Microbulbifer sp. GL-2: one gene and its partner. Each later gene encodes a partner of the first gene's protein in a complex. Links are inferred from orthologs where the notes say so. Each region holds a gene or a part of one and is shown on either strand. Other genes may lie near its edges.

Region 1 (8,230 bases):
GGAATGTCGAGATCGATATTCTTCAGGTTGTGGGTGCGCGCACCCCTTACATAAATCGTGTCCACGCTCTACCTATCTGCTGATGATACTGGGCCGGGTCTCGGACTTGCTCCGCTCAGGGCGATCACAACTGCGGTGCCGGAAAAACGGTCAAGTATAAACTCGCCACCCGATGTGCCAAAATCGTCTGTCGCAAATTTCCAACAGCCAGAAGAAAAGTTGAAGTGATGATCCCTGTAATTCTCTGCGGTGGTACAGGCTCCCGCTTGTGGCCACTCTCCCGTGAGGCCTACCCCAAGCAATTTCTGCCATTAATCGGCAGCGAAACCATGCTGCAGGCTACGGTGCGACGGCTGGAGGGTATACAGCAGTTGCAGGCCCCCATTTTAGTGTGCAATGAGGAGCATCGTTTTGCCGCAGCAGAACAGCTGCAGGAGATTGGCCATGGAGCCCAGACGATCCTACTGGAGCCCTGTGCACGCAATACGGCGCCGGCTATCGCTCTCGCGGCGCTAGCGGCATTGGAGGCTGGTGAGGACCCATTGCTGCTCGTGTTGCCGGCAGATCATGTCGTGGCTGATGTGACAGCTTTTCAGAAAGCAGCGCAGACGGCACAGACCCTGGCGGGGCTCGGGCACCTGGTAACCTTTGGTATTGTGCCGACCCGGGCCGAAACCGGCTATGGCTACATTCGCCGTGGAGAGGTTTTGGCTGCTGAAGCGTGGAGAGTGGCGGAATTTGTCGAAAAGCCGGATACGAATACTGCTGAGTCCTATCTGGCTGGTGGAGAATACTCCTGGAATAGTGGCATGTTTCTGTTCCGGGCTTCTCGTTATCTGGAGGAGCTAAAAGAACACCGGAGCGATATTCTCGATGCTTGCCGCAGGGCTTTTGAAGGCGCTGTCCGGGATTTGGATTTTACCCGGGTGGACGGGGAAGCCTTTGCAGCCTGCGCTAAAGAGTCGGTGGATTATGCGGTGATGGAGCCCACCGAGTCCGCTGCGGTGGTGCCTATGGACGCGGGTTGGAGCGATGTGGGTTCCTGGCTCGGACTCTGGGAACTGGCGGAGCGGGATGCCGATGACAATCTGCTGCAGGGAGATGTCTTGCTGCAGGATAGTGAAAGCTGTCTTGTGCGGGCGGAGAGTCGTCTGGTTAGCCTATTAGGTGTGAAAGACCTGGTGGTTGTCGATACTGATGATGCCCTGTTGATCGCCGAAAAGCAGCGGGTACAGGATGTTAAGAAGCTTGTGAGCAGCCTCAAGCGCTCCGGGCGCAGTGAGGCTCGGCGCCATCGCAAAGTCGATCGGCCCTGGGGCTATTACGATTCTATTGATGCTGGGCCACGCTTCCAGGTAAAGCGTATTGTGGTCAAGCCGGGGCAGCAGCTGTCCCTGCAAATGCATCATCACCGGGCCGAACACTGGATCGTGGTGCGCGGTACTGCCAAGGTTACCCGCGGTGATGAAGAGTTGTTGATTACTGAGAATCAGTCCACCTACATCCCTCTGGGGGTGGTACATAGACTGGAAAACCCGGGAACCATTCCCCTCGAGCTTATAGAGGTCCAATCCGGTAGCTATCTCGGGGAGGATGATATCGTTCGCTTTGATGATGACTATGGCCGTGGTTAGAAATGCCCAAAACTTGTACGGCTTCCCCTACAGCCTGGCGGCTGTGCGCTGTACAATGCGCGCCCAATTTGACGCTGTTCCGGGAACTGCATGAATTCCATTGAGCGCCGGGCCCTGGGCGGGCTGGCTTCCCTTTATGTCTTTCGTATGCTCGGCCTGTTTATGGTGCTGCCGGTTCTCACAGTTTACGGTGAAGGCTACCGCGATAGCACACCGATGCTGCTGGGCCTGGCCATGGGCGCCTATGGACTGAGCCAGGCACTATTGCAGATTCCCTTGGGGCTTCTTTCTGACCGCTGGGGCCGCAAACCTGTTATCTATACCGGTCTGGCCCTGTTTGCCATTGGCAGTGTGGTTGCCGCGCAGACAGATTCGGTCTACGGCCTGATTGTGGGCAGAATTCTGCAGGGTTGTGGTGCTATTGCCGCGGCGGTCATGGCCTTGGTTGCCGATCTCACGCGGGATGAGAAGCGGGGCATAGCAATGGCTGTGATCGGGGCATCCATCGGTGTGGCGTTTATGTTGGCAGTGATACTTGGCCCGGCACTTGCGGGAGCTGGTGGCCTGCCGGCTATTTTCTGGCTTACCTCGGGGTTGGCTGTACTGGGGATGCTGTTAGTCTGGCGAATAGTGCCGACTCCCCAAGTCGCAAAGCGCCCGGCGGTTTTTAGTGGTGGTTTTCGCAAGGTTCTAAGCAACGGCCTTACCTGGAGATTGGTTTCTGGGGCTTTCTTTTCCCACCTTTTGTTGACTGCCATGTTCGTTGCGTTGCCGCTGGTGCTGGTCGACAGGCTTGGATGGCCGGCAGAGGAGCACTGGAAGCTATACGGCCCGCTAATGCTGGGTACTTTCATTCTGATGTTGCCCCTGATGCGGGTGGCTGAGCGCAGCGGTAAGGCTGGCACGGCTTTGAACTTCGCCTGTGTTGCCCTGGCCGGGGGCAGCGCGGCATTGTTGCCGATGAATGGTCCTGTAGCTGTAGTATTGCTGTTGGGGATTTTCTTTACCGGTTTCAACCTGCTTGAAGCTCTGTTACCTGCACAGTTGACCCGCAAAGCACCTGAGGATGCCCGTGGTGCCGCTTCGGGGCTCTACGCTACTTTGCAGTTTTTCGGCACTTTTGTTGGTGGAAGTCTGGGCGGCTACCTGTTTGGTCTTGGGGGTGCCGGTGCAGTGGCATGGCTTGGCTTTATCGTACTGCTGGCCTGGATTTTACTCTGGTGGTTGCTGCGTGAACGAGCGTCAGATGCCCGAGAGGGTAGTGCTTACTAACTGGTGGTGTCTGTTGTATGCTGCTGGATAAAAATACACTGGTTGCCATTCTGGGTGACCACGCATTGTCGATGTGAGTGAACTCACATTTTTAATTTTTGAATGATTATTACCTGGGTCGGACCTGGGGCGAAGAGAGGAGAGGGCTATGGCCAGGGGGATCAATAAAGTAATTCTGATCGGTAATCTGGGAAACGATCCGGAAACCAAATATATGCCGAGTGGCGGTGCTGTCACCAATGTGAGCCTGGCCACGAGTGAGAGCTGGAAGGACAAGCAGACCGGACAGCAGCAGGAGCGAACCGAGTGGCACCGAGTGGTGTTCTTCAACCGCCTGGCTGAGATTGCCGGTGAGTACTTGCGTAAGGGCTCTAAAGTGTACATTGAGGGCTCATTGCGCACCCGTAAATGGCAGGACAAGAATAGCGGCCAGGACCGCTACACTACCGAGATTGTTGCCAGTGAAATGCAGATGCTCGACGGACGTGGAGAGCAGGGCGGTTTTGGCCAGGGTATGGGTGGTGCTGGAATGGGTGCTGCAGGTATGGGCGGTCAGTCTGTGGGCGGAGGCCAGGGGGGCTACGAACAGCAGGGTGGTTTCCAGGGAGGCTACCAGCAAGGCAGCCAGGACTCTTTTGCACAAGGGCGCACAGCCCCATCACCGATGGCGCCATCCAACAAGCAGCAGCCTCAGCAGCAGCCCAACCAGGGGGCCACTGGAGGCTTCGATAACAGCTTTGACGACGATATTCCCTTCTAAGACTGGTCTATCCAGTGTCTGATCTACATACCGGCTACAAGCCGGATACGGTCGCGGTCATTACTGCCGGTAACGATATCGACGGCGCGCTGCAGAAACGTCTGCAGCGCGCCGGATTTCGTGTGCAGCAACTATCACCCACAGAACTCGACCAGCTGCGTCCTGGAGCAATTGCAATTAATGCTTCAGCCTGTGCTGATGACCAGGGCATGCCTGAAGCCTTGCAGGTGGCTAAGCAGTTAGCTGGAAGCCCCTGCCAGCATGTTATTCACCTTTCTTCCTATCAGGTTTTCGCCGGTGGTGAGCAACGCAGATATGATGAGGACGAAGTGGCGGATCCGCAGGCCCGTAGTGGGCGTCAGTGGTTGGCGTGTGAGCGCGCCCTGGGTGATTTGGAGAACCTGGCTATCCTGCGGTTTGGCTGGATGGTGGACAGCAACCAGGACGCCCTTCTTGGGCGGGTGTTGCGCGGCTTTGTAGCGGGAGAACCCCTCGAGTTGGATGGTCTCAATAATGGTAACCCTGTCACTGTTCTCGATATGGCTCGTGTGACGGTAGCAGCTGCACAACAATTGGCTAGTGGTGCCAGTGTCTCAGGGATTTATCACTACGGAAGTTCGGATAGTTGCACTGCTATTGAATTTGCATTGGAAGTTGTGGAGCGGGCGCAATCATTCCACGATGAAGAGCGGTTTGCGCAGCTGAGTACGCTGGAGGATTCAGACCAGAGAGATCGAAGTGTTGTACTTGCTTGTGGCAAGTTGCGTGACGTTTTTGGTATCCAGCAACATAGTTGGCGCCAGGGACTTACCCGGCAGGTAGAGCTTTGGCTGGAGCGTTTGGGGGCGGAGAAGTCTGTGTAGGTTCAGATACCCTCAATAATAAAAAGGCGCCATTAGGCGCCTTTTTATTAACTCGTCTTAATCCATCAGACTTTGTCGAAGATCAGGCAGGCGTTGGTGCCACCAAAACCAAAACTGTTGGACATGGCTCGTTTGATATCACAGTCGCGAATGTTGGTGACCAGGTCCATACCCTCGGCTGCTGGGTCCAGTTTGTCTACATTGGCGGATGCGGCGATAAAGTTGTTTTGCATCATCAGCAGGCTGTAAATAGCCTCTTGAACACCGGCGGCACCGAGGGAGTGGCCTGTTAGCGACTTGGTTGAGGCAAATGCCGGAACCTTGTCGCCGAAGACTTCGCGCATTGCTTTCAGCTCAGCTATATCTCCAACGGGGGTTGAGGTACCGTGGGTATTGATGTAATCCACGTTACCCTGCAGGCCTTTGCCATCCATACCTGCGAGCGCCTGCTGCATACAACGGGTTGCACCTTCCCCGCTGGGGGCGACCATATCGTAGCCGTCAGAGGTTGCCCCATAACCGGTCAGCTCTGCATAGATAGTGGCGCCGCGCGCAACGGCGTGTTCCATCTCTTCCAATACCAAGCAGCCGCCACCGCCAGCAATTACAAAACCGTCGCGTTCGGCATCGTAGGGGCGGGAGGCCTTGGTGGGCTCATCGTTATATTTGCTTGAGAGTGCGCCCATGGCATCGAATAAGTGGGTAAGGCTCCAGGCGAGTTCCTCACCGCCTCCGGCAAAGACAACGTCTTGCTTACCCATCTGGATCAGCTCGGCCCCGTGTCCAATGCAGTGCGCACTGGTGGCACATGCAGAGGAAATGCTGTAGTTGACCCCTTTAATTTTAAAAGGAGTAGCGAGGCAGGCGGATACAGTGCTGTTCATGACCTGAGGTACCCGGTAGGCACCAACACGTCTCACCCCTTTCGTCTTAAGAGTGTGAGCGGCATCGATAATCTGTTGTGTGGATGTGCCACCTGAGCCCATTACAATGCCCGAGCGCGGGTTGGATATTTCGCGCTCCTGCAGGCCTGACATGTCGATAGCCTCGCGCATGGCGATATACGCGTAGGCAGCGGCATCTCCCATAAAGCGGAGTTGCTTTCTATCGATGTGCTCCTTGAAGTCGATATCCACAGGGCCTGCAACCTGGCTGCGCAGGCCGAGTTCCTGGTATTCCTCTTGGAAGCGGATTCCGCTGCGTCCAGCCTTCAGCGAGGCGGTGACTTCTTCTGTATTGGTGCCGATACAGGATGTAATACCCATTCCGGTAATGACTACCCGACGCATAGTGGTCTCCAGCATAGCTTGTCGGTAGAGTACTTCATAAATTCTACCGATAGTGGTTTTCAGTGTGTTTAAAAATTATCGGTACGGGTAAATAAGCCTACGCGAAGATCCTTGGCTGTGTAAATTTCACGACCGTCAACTGAAACTGTGCCATCACCAATTCCCATAACAAGCCTGCGTTCAACGATGCGGCTCATTTGGATGTGGTAGGTGACTTTCTTGCTGGTAGGCAAGATCTGACCGGTAAATTTGACCTCACCACAACCGAGGGCACGGCCGTGCCCGGGGTTGCCCTTCCAAGCTAAAAAGTAGCCGAGTAGCTGCCACATCGCATCCAGGCCGAGACAGCCGGGCATTACCGGGTCGCCGGGAAAGTGGCAGTCGAAAAACCATAGGTCGGGGTGTATGTCCAGTTCCGCGATCAGCTCTCCCTTGCCGAAGGCTCCGCCTTCCTTTGAGATGTGCGTGATGCGATCCAGCATCAGCATGTTGGGAGCGGGGAGCTGTGCATTGCCAGGGCCAAACATCTTACCCTGGGAGCAAGCTAGTAGCTCCTCTCTGCTATAGGTGCTTTTTTGAACAAAATTACTCATCTTTTCCCCGTTAGTGGGTGGTTACGCAATCCATACTGGGCGTTTTTGTAAGAGCGGGCATTCTAAGGGCTCTGTGTCGCTTGTCTAGTCGGTCAGGGCTGTTTTTGTGACTGGCGCTGGAATTGCTTTCATAATCTTAAGGTATTTGGTGCCTAATTATACGGTCTTGACGGTGAATTCGGCGTCATCTTCTGTAAGTGATTACCCCTTCCGTCTATGATACGTTTCCGCCCAAGCGCTGGGGGGCGCTCGTTTTTAGAATATGGGAGAGCATAATGCTCAAGAAATGTTTATTCCCGGTTGCCGGTTATGGCACACGTTTCCTACCTGCCACCAAAGCTATGCCTAAAGAGATGCTGCCTCTGGTGAACAAGCCGTTGGTGCAGTACGGTGTGGAGGAAGCGATTGAAGCCGGTCTGACGGAGATCGGCTTTGTCACTGGTCGGGGCAAACGCGCTATTGAAGATCACTTCGATACCAATTTCGAACTTGAGCACCAGATTGCCGGAACCGGCAAAGAGCGCTATCTGGACTCTGTTCGTCAAGTAATTGACAGTGCCAGCTTCTCCTACACTCGCCAAGGGGAAATGCGCGGTTTAGGGGATGCAATCCTGCAAGGCCGACGCCTGGTAGGGGATGAGCCATTCGCTGTGGTATTGGCGGATGACCTGTGCCTGAATGAGGACATGGGCGTACTGGCACAAATGGTGCAACTATATAAGCAGTTTCGTTGCAGCATTGTTGCTGTTGAGGAAGTGCCTAAGGATCAGATACATAAGTTTGGTGTAATCGCAGGTAATGAAATCAAACCGGGCCTGTATCAGGTTACTGACATGGTAGAAAAACCTGCAACGGAAGAGGCGCCAAGTAACAAAGCGATTATTGGCCGCTATATTCTAACTCCAGATATCTTTGATCTGATTCGCGACACGCCTCCCGGAAAAAATGGGGAGGTGCAAATTACTGATGCATTGCTTGCCCAGGCGCGCCAGGGGTGTGTATTGGCGTATGCGTTTAAGGGGCGACGATTTGATTGTGGCTCGGTTGAGGGCTTTATTGAAGCCACTAATCATGTCTATGAGAATGTGTATCTGCCGGAGCAGGCAACTCAGGAGAAGAAATAATTGGCTGAGCTTACCTGTTTTAAGGCTTACGATTTGCGCGGTCGCGTGCCAGAAGAATTAAATACAGAGGTTGCCTACCGGGTTGGACGTGCCTTTGCCCAGTTCCTGGGTGCGCGCCGGGTAGTGGTCGGGCATGATATTCGCTTGACCAGTGCTGAGTTGACGGATGCCCTAAACAATGGGCTGCGCGACGCCGGGGCCGATGTATTCCATATTGGTGAGTGTGGTACTGAAGAGGTTTACTTTGCCACCTTCAACGGAGACTTTGATGGCGGTATTTGTGTGACCGCCAGTCATAACCCGATGGATTACAACGGTATGAAATTTGTTCGTGCCGGAAGTAGCCCCATCAGTGGAGATACAGGCCTTTTGGATATCAAGCGCCTGGCGGAGAAAAATAACTTTGCTCCGGTGACCAGTCGCGGTGACCTGCAGCGCTTGGCGCATCGTGCGGATTTTGTACAGCATCTGCTGGGCTATATAGATAATGCGGCCCTAAGTCCCCTAAAACTGGTCGTGAATGCCGGTAATGGTGGTGCCGGTGCAGTAGTGGATGCTTTGGCTCCACACCTGCCATTCGAATTTGTGCGGGTGCACCACCAGCCGAACGGAAATTTCCCTAATGGAATTCCCAACCCAATCCTGCCGGAGAACCGCGCATCTACCGCGGAAGCTGTGCGTGAGAGTGGGGCTGA
Region 2 (8,181 bases), 450 kb from region 1 along the record:
CAGATCGGCCAGCGCCACTTCGGCATCGCTATCCGCCAGTTTGTCGGACAGGTGCGCGAGCAACATGCCGAACTGGGTACCCCAATCGCCCATATGGTTTTGGCGCACAACCTTATGGCCCTGGAACTCCAACAGGCGCGCCAGGGCGTCGCCGATGATGGTGGTGCGCAGGTGGCCCACGTGCATCTCTTTGGCCAGGTTGGGGTGGGAATAGTCAATGACTACGGTCTTGGGCTCTTCAACCGAGGCGATATTCAGGCGCTTGTCGCCTTGGGCGGACAATAGTTGCTGGCTCAGCCACTGTTCACTCAGATGGATGTTTAAGAAGCCAGGGCCTGCAATCTCGACCTTTTCGATCATATCGCCCTTGTCCAGTTGCTCAAGGATCTTGCTGGCCAGCTCGCGCGGGTTGGTACCCATGCGTTTGGCAGCGCCCATGGCGCCGTTGGCCTGGTAGTCGCCAAATCCGGCTTTCTTCGCAGGTGCCACGAAGGGGCCGCATTCTTCGGGGATACCGGCGGCGAGCATGGCGGCCTGGAATTTATCGGAGAGGAGTTGGCGAATATTCATAGAGTGAAGCGCTGTCTTAGATTCGTGGAAACGCCGAATTTTAATGGGCGGTGGCGGCTTTGCAACCAGCGTTTGCGGGCTATAGCTGTTAGTCCCAGTTCAAATCTGTGTACAGGTGTCCAGTTGGCGCGGCGGTGAGTGGTATGATGCCGCCAAATTATGGAGGTACCGTGAGTTCAAGCACACTTTATTGGCATGATTATGAAACCTGGGGCGTAGACCCGGGTGTAGATAAGCCGGCGCAGTTTGCCGGTATCAGGACCGACGAGGAACTCAATATCGTCGGTGAGCCACTGATGATTTACTGCCGCCCTTCGGTAGACTGCCTGCCGCAACCGTTGGCCAGCCTGGTTACTGGTATCAGCCCGCAAAAGGCTATGGCTGAAGGTGTGCCGGAAATCGAATTTATCCAGCGTATCCTCGCTGAGCTGGGCACTCCCAGGACTTGTGGCGTTGGCTACAACAGTTTGCGTTTTGATGACGAAGTAACCCGTTACACCCTGTATCGCAACCTGCTCGACCCCTATGAGCGCGAGTGGCGCTCCGGAAACAGCCGCTGGGATATTATAGATATGGTGCGCCTCACCTATGCCCTGCGCCCGCAAGGTATTCAGTGGCCGACCCGCGAGGACGGCGCGCCTTCTTTCCGCCTGGAAGAGTTGACCGCCGCGAATGGTATTGCCCACGAGGGCGCCCACGATGCTCTATCCGATGTCCACGCCACTATTGATATGGCGAGGTTAATTCGCAAGCAGCAGCCGAAACTATACGATTATGTGTTCCGCCTGCGCCGTAAACAGGAAGCGGCGAAAATGCTCGATATGCGCGAGCGCCGCCCACTGCTGCATATTTCCGGCAAGGTCTCTGCTACACACGGTCATTTGACTTATGTGATGCCACTGGCCAGCCATCCGGTTAACCGCAATGCGGTTATCGTCGCCAACCTGGCGATGGACCCGGAGCCTCTGTTCGACCTGGATGCCGATGCTTTGCGTGAACGTCTCTACACCGCCCGCGATAAGCTCCGCGAAGGAGAACTGCCTGTGGGACTGAAGCTGGTGCATTTGAACAAGTGCCCTGTGTTGGCTCCAGCGAATATGCTCGACGACAAGCGCGCTGCCGAACTGGGCATCGACCGTGCAGCCTGTGAAGCCAACTGGCAAAAGCTCAAGGATATGGATCTGACCGAGAAGCTGCACAACGTATTCCTGGATCGCGAATTTCCACAGAAAGATGTTGAAGCTGACCTTTACGGTGGTTTCCTCAGTGATGCAGATCGGGATATCTGCCGCGAGCTTCACCGTGGACTGGCTGCCCGTGGGCCCGAAGCACTGGCCGGTGAAGTGCCATTTAGTGACAAACGCCTGCCGGAGTTGCTGTTCCGCATGCGTGCGCGCAATTTTCCCGAGACCCTGTCCGAGGAAGAGCATCAGCGCTGGCAGATCTGGTGCTTCCAGCGTTTAACTGATCCCACCGTAGGGGCCTCTATCACGCTCGAAGACTACTTCCGACAGCTGTCCGAACTGAGGGTGCAGTACCCGGAGCGGATCCCACTGATAACCGAGCTGGAAAACTGGGGCGATAGCCTGTTGGCCTGACCCTGGCTTTTCCTGTCCGCGGCGTATCCGGGCTGGGCTCTATGGCAGCGCCCGAGTAGAATGCCGCTGGCGAATACCCGGCGTCCACAAGACGCAACCCTTGGAGTAACCATGGACTTTATCGGAGCCAATATTTTATCCGTCAGCCAGTTCGAGCGTGCCGATATAGAGCACGTTTTTGATGTGGCCGACGCTATGACCCCCTACGCTCGCCGCGAGAAGGTGACTCGGGTTCTGGAGGGGGCGATTCTCGGCAATATGTTTATGGAGCCGAGTACCCGTACCCGCCTCAGCTTCGGGGCAGCCTTCAACCTGCTGGGCGGTACTGTGCGTGAAACTGTTGGAATTACCGCCAGTGCCATGGCCAAGGGGGAATCCCTCTACGATACGGCACGGGTGCTGTCTGGCTACAGTGATGTGATCTGTATGCGCCATCCGCAAGAGGGTTCTGTAGCCGAGTTTGCTGCAGCGAGCCGGGTACCGGTGGTGAATGGTGGTGACGGCGCCAACGAGCACCCCACCCAGGCCCTGCTTGACCTCTATACCATCCGCAAGGAACTGGCCGCCCACGGGCGCACCTTGGATGATTTTCGTATCGCCATGATCGGTGATCTCAAGCACGGTCGTACAGTGCACTCACTGTGCAAACTGTTGAGCCTGTTCGGTAAGGTGCAGGTAGTGCTGGTATCCCCGCCGGAGCTGGCCATGCCGGAAGGGGTAGTGGAGAAGCTGAGTGCTGTCGGGCACGCTGTGACAGTCACTGACCAGCTGGAATCTTCGATTACAGATGTGGATATTGTGTATTCCACTCGTATTCAAGAGGAGCGTTTCGCTTCCCAGGAGGAGGCCAACCTGTACCGTGGCCGTTTCCGTTTGAACCGGGAGATCTTTACTCGCAATGCTCAGCCGAATACGGTGATTATGCATCCTCTGCCCAGAGATTCCCGCGCGGAAGCCAATGAGTTGGATACTGATTTGAACGAGCATCCCAGTCTTGCGATTTTCCGCCAGACGGACAACGGTCTGCTGGTGCGTATGGCACTGTTTGCCTTGCTGTTGGGGGTGGAAGGCCAGGTGAACAAGTATGCCCGCGAAGTGAATTGGTTTAGTCGCCGTAACCCGGTATAAGGTTGATTGGCCCCGTTTTCAGATAGCGCCGCTTTTTTCTGTTAATCTGATTAAGTTGGCTCGGCCTGTCTTGCTACTACAGGTCGGGGCACTTTCGCAAACGCATCAGGGAAAGGTGCATGTTGAATCAGAGTTCGCCTGCGGTTTTCTCTCGCAGCATCGCTGTCCTGGCGCTGTTTTTCACGGTATTAATTTGCAAAAGTGCCGCGCAGGAGGGGGCCTTTCCTCATGTCGCACTTCTGTCTATTGATGGCGCCATAGGCCCAGCCACTACGGATTACTTCAAGCGCGCCACAGAGGAAGCTGGTGAGCGCGGCGCAGAATTAATCATTGTACATATCGATACCCCTGGCGGCCTCGACGCTGCTTCCCGCGATATTATTCAGCATATTCTCTCCTCTCCAATTCCTATTGCTACTTATGTCTACCCATCTGGCGCCCGTGCCGCCAGTGCTGGTACTTATATCCTTTATGCCAGCCAGATAGCGGCTATGGCTCCAGCCACAACGCTTGGCGCCGCCACACCAGTGCAGATTGGTGGGCCACCGGGCACGCCAACCCCAGGTGGTAAGCCCCAGGAGAATGAAAAAAAAGAGGATAAAGAAAATAAGGAAGGGGAAAACGAAGAAGGAAAGAAAGAGGAGAAGCCACTTTCTGGAACTGCGATGGAACGCAAAGTAGTCAATGATTCTGTCGCATTTATTCGCGGTCTGGCTCAGCGTCACGGACGAAACGCGGACTGGGCGGAAAAGGCGGTGCGCGAAGCGGCAACCCTGACTGCATCGGAAGCCCTTGAAATGAATGTAGTGGATATTGTCGCCAAGAACGATCAAGACTTGCTAAAACAGATTGCCGGTCGCCAGGTTTCTCTTGATTCCGGGGAGATCACAATATCGGCGGGAATCGCAGAATTACCCATAGAAACCTACGAGCCGGATTGGCGCAACGAATTGTTGGCGCTGATTACCAATCCTCAGGTGGCTTATATTCTCCTGTTAATCGGTATCTACGGCTTGATATTTGAAGGTTATAGTCCCGGTGCTTTTGTGCCGGGGATCGTCGGAGTTATCTGTCTATTATTGGCATTTTATGCGCTTCAGGTTCTGCCGATTAATTATGCAGGACTGGCGCTTATTATTGTTGGCGCACTGTTAATTGTGGCGGAAGTATTTATGCCCAGTTTTGGCGCCCTGGGCATTGGTGGAATTATTGCGTTGGTGATTGGCTCGGTAATGTTGATTGATACTGATGTACCCGGCATGCAGGTTTCGAGAAAGCTGATTGGTGCAATTGCCGGGGTAAGTGGGCTCTTTTTATTGACTTTTTTCCTGGCTGTGGGCAGAAGCCTGCGTACGCCGCGTGTCGCTGCAGACCAGGCTCTTGTAGGGCGTTCTGCGGTAGTCAGTGATGTCACGGAAACTGAAGTACTGGTACATCTGGATGGGGAAATCTGGAAGGCTCAATGTGAAAGTCCTCTGGAGCCCGGTCAACGCGTACGTGTGATCGCTCAGCATGGTTTGCTCCTGTATGTGGAACCAGGTTAGGAATTTGGTTAGATCGACCTGTGGGCTTAAATAATTTCGCCTGCAGATTTCAGGTGGTGAGAACAGGGAGAGAGGAAGATGGTCAGCTATTTTATTGGTCTGCTAGTGCTCGCGGTGGTATTGCTGCTGATGTATGCCATCCGCATCCTGCGGGAATACGAGCGCGCAGTGGTGTTTTTTCTCGGACGTTTCCAAACAGTCAAAGGTCCTGGCCTGATCATTATTATACCCATCATCCAGACTATGGAGCGAGTGGATTTACGCACCGTAGTGATGGATGTGCCCACCCAGGATGTAATCAGTCGCGATAACGTTTCGGTGAAGGTGAATGCGGTTGTCTATTACCGAGTGATTAACCCACAATCCGCCATTATTAATGTGGAGTTTTATCACGAAGCGGTAAGCCAGCTATCCCAGACAACCTTGCGATCAGTATTAGGTAAACATGAGCTGGATGAAATGCTTTCCGAGCGCGACAAGCTCAATGTGGATATTCAAAATATCCTGGACGAACAAACAGATGCCTGGGGTGTGAAAGTCACCAATGTTGAAATTAAGCATATCGATCTCGATGAGAGTATGGTCCGCGCGATAGCCCAGCAGGCCGAAGCAGAACGGGCGCGGCGCGCCAAGGTTATTCATGCGGAAGGTGAAGCCCAGGCGGCTCTGAAACTTACTGAGGCGGCCGATCAACTATCCAAGAATGCCAATGCGATTACCTTGCGCTATATGCAGACGATGATTGACATCGCTGGGGCCAATAACAGTTCAACTTTGGTGTTCCCGTTGCCGCTCGACTTGATTAAGCCATTGCTTAAACATGGTCCAGAGACCAGCAGCTAAGTAACCTGTTGGTTTGTGGTAATGGATTTGGGGTTTCTCTACCCAAATAAATAATGCAGAAAATAGACGAAGAAAAGAAAATTGAATTAAAAGTAATTTATTGAAAATACAAAAAAAGCCGCAGGGTAAATGCGGCCTTTTTTGTGTAAGAAAATGCTCTCCAGAAATTCTTTAAAGTAGCTTCCTCAGCAGGCTGCGGGTAGAGCTATCCCAGTCTTCCGGTATTTCACCGTCGGCAGCTTTATGAATTTTTGAACTCAATTGTTTGCCCAGTTCCACGCCCCACTGATCGAAAGGGTTAATGCCGAGTAAGCAGCCACCCACATAAACTTTGTGTTCATACAATGCCAGCAGAGCACCCAGGTGTTGCGGATCGAGTTTGTCCAGAATCAGCGTATTGCTGGGGCGGTTGCCTGGGATCACTTTGTGGGGGGCCAATGCATGGGCTTCGCGGTGGGTATAGCCGGTTTCTTCCAGCTCCTGGCGCGCCTCGTGCAAGGATTTCCCGCGCAGTAAGGCTTGGCTCTGGCTGATACAGCAAGCAAGTAGCCATCGGTGTTGCTCATGCAATTCTGATGTGGGTTCTTTCACCGCGATAAAATCTGCGGGAATCAGATCGGTACCCTGGTGCAATAGCTGGTGAAATGAGTGTTGGCCGTTGGTGCCCTCGGTGCCCCAGATCACGCTGCCGCTGGGATAGCCCAATGCCTGGCCGTCCTTATCCACGCTCTTGCCCAGGCTCTCCATATCCAGCTGTTGCAGCCAGGCCGGGAACTTAGCCAACCGCTGGGCGTAGGGCAGTACCACCTGGCTGCTGGTGTTCCAGCACTGGCGGTACCAGAACTGTACAAGAGCCATCATCACCGGCAGGTTTTCTCGCAAGGGTGCACTGGCAAAATGCTGGTCCATGGCATGAGCGCCTTGCAGTAACTGCTCAAAAACCTCGTAGCCGCAGGCCAAAACAATTGGCAGGCCAATGGCGGACCACAATGAATAGCGGCCACCCACCCAATTCCACATGGGGAAGATATTTTCCGGGGCAATACCGAAATCCTGTGCCGCAACTATATTACTGCTCACGGCGACGAAATGTTGGGCCAACTGCTTGTCATCACACCCAGCAGCAACCATCCAGCGGCGTGCGGAAAGTGCATTCTCGCGGGTTTCCAGGGTAGAGAAAGATTTGGAGGCAACGATAAACAGGGTTTCCTCCGGGTTGAGGCCCTTGAGGGTGTCACTGAGATCGGCACCGTCAACATTCGCTACAAAATGGACCTGAACCCCTTCCCTGTGCCATGGGCTCAGGGCCTCGACCACCATGCGAGGGCCGAGATCAGAGCCGCCGATGCCGATATTAACAATATGGCGAACAGGCTTGCCACTAAACCCCAGCCAACTTTGGTTGTGGACTTTCTCGGCAAATTGTTTCATCTGCGTACGACAGTCTGTAACCGCGCGCTCGTGATCGTTTTTCGGTTCACCCTGGAAGCGCAGGGCGGTATGCAGGGCAGGGCGATGCTCGGTATTGTTAACATTGGCACCGCTAAGAAGCGCGGAGATCTGGCCGCTCAAATCCTGATCTTCGGCATAATCGAGTAAAAGCTGAAGAGTGTCCTGGCGCAGGTGGTTCTTACTAAAGTCCAGGTAAATACCTGCGGCTTCACAGCTGAAATTTGCTGTGCGCTGTGTATCCGTAGCGAATAGTTCACGCAGCGACCACTTGTATTGTTCAAAGTGGGATTGCAATTGTCGAATAGCGGCGGCGCGACTCAATGCCAAAGTTTCACTTGTCATGGTAATTGCTGGTTAACTCTCTTGTGAGCGGTTTCTTATTTCGAATATCACACAAGCTTATGGGGCTTGATTTTAAAAAGCTGGCAATGCTAACGCATTCCATGCTCCGGGCTGGCGCCCGAGGCGTTACAGTGTATTACAGGGGATTGTTTCAGGTAAGAATGGGTTACCCAAAAGACAAATGCCGCTCGTGAAAGCGGCATTTGGTGGTGATTCATACTAAATAAAGCTTTTGTGTGCAGGTATCTATCAGCTCCGATTTGTTCAAAACCTCATTTAGTATGAATCACCACGCTGGTTCTGCTCAAAAGTGATTTTACTTCACCACTTTCATACAGCGTACTCTGTCTGAAGCCATCCAGCAGTCAGCATCTGCGGGGCAGGCCATTGAAAGAGGAATTTGTTCAGCGCCGGGTGGGCAGTAAGCTGGAGGTGCCGGAGGGCTACAGCAACCTGCTAGAACCAGTGCACTGATAATTCCGATTAAGTACTTGGCTGGAGTGAAATTCATCCCCTAACTCCTTTCCGTTGATGTAGACATTAGCATAGCCAATAAAACGTCACCTGTTGGTCAGCTTTGTAAAATGCTCTCTACAAAGATACCGCCTAGTTGAGTGTAATAGGCGAAGGGATTAAATAGCTGCCAAGCTTAAACTCTGGAAAAAAGTCGTGCCATTTTATTGTGTTTTTGGCCTGTAAAAATC

The links.
Region 2: the proteins of ssb (region 1) and sbcB are in contact, whole or in part, in a crystal structure (PDB 3C94), measured with the Escherichia coli proteins. The link is inferred for Microbulbifer sp. GL-2 from one-to-one orthologs.

What each region holds. Positions count from the first base shown.
Region 1 is NZ_AP019807.1:879,212-887,441, reverse strand. Bases 1,870-4,860 are described here. They hold ssb (single-stranded DNA-binding protein), read left to right. Parts: upstream 1,870-3,054; coding sequence 3,055-3,666; downstream 3,667-4,860. Other genes in these bases: fabB (beta-ketoacyl-ACP synthase I), read right to left, coding at 4,595-4,860; GL2_RS03920 (sugar nucleotide-binding protein), read left to right, coding at 3,681-4,529; GL2_RS03930 (MFS transporter), read left to right, coding at 1,870-2,906. Also shown: excinuclease ABC subunit UvrA, read right to left, coding at 1-65; GL2_RS03935 (mannose-1-phosphate guanylyltransferase/mannose-6-phosphate isomerase), read left to right, coding at 228-1,634; more of GL2_RS03930, read left to right, coding at 1,725-1,869; more of fabB, read right to left, coding at 4,861-5,818; 3-hydroxyacyl-[acyl-carrier-protein] dehydratase FabA, read right to left, coding at 5,887-6,411; UTP--glucose-1-phosphate uridylyltransferase GalU, read left to right, coding at 6,687-7,535; GL2_RS03900 (phosphomannomutase), read left to right, coding at 7,536-8,230. UniProt on the Escherichia coli protein: Plays an important role in DNA replication, recombination and repair. Binds to ssDNA and to an array of partner proteins to recruit them to their sites of action during DNA metabolism. Acts as a sliding platform that migrates on DNA via reptation.
Region 2 is NZ_AP019807.1:425,054-433,234, reverse strand. What follows is about bases 1-2,942. They hold sbcB (exodeoxyribonuclease I), read left to right. Parts: upstream 1-716; coding sequence 717-2,168; downstream 2,169-2,942. Other genes in these bases: GL2_RS01940 (aspartate carbamoyltransferase), read left to right, coding at 2,280-2,942; argS (arginine--tRNA ligase), read right to left, coding at 1-570. In the rest of the region: more of GL2_RS01940, read left to right, coding at 2,943-3,296; GL2_RS01935 (nodulation protein NfeD), read left to right, coding at 3,416-4,840; GL2_RS01930 (slipin family protein), read left to right, coding at 4,919-5,683; pgi (glucose-6-phosphate isomerase), read right to left, coding at 5,855-7,477; GL2_RS21375 (hypothetical protein), read right to left, coding at 7,794-7,988. UniProt on the Escherichia coli protein: Degrades single-stranded DNA (ssDNA) in a highly processive manner.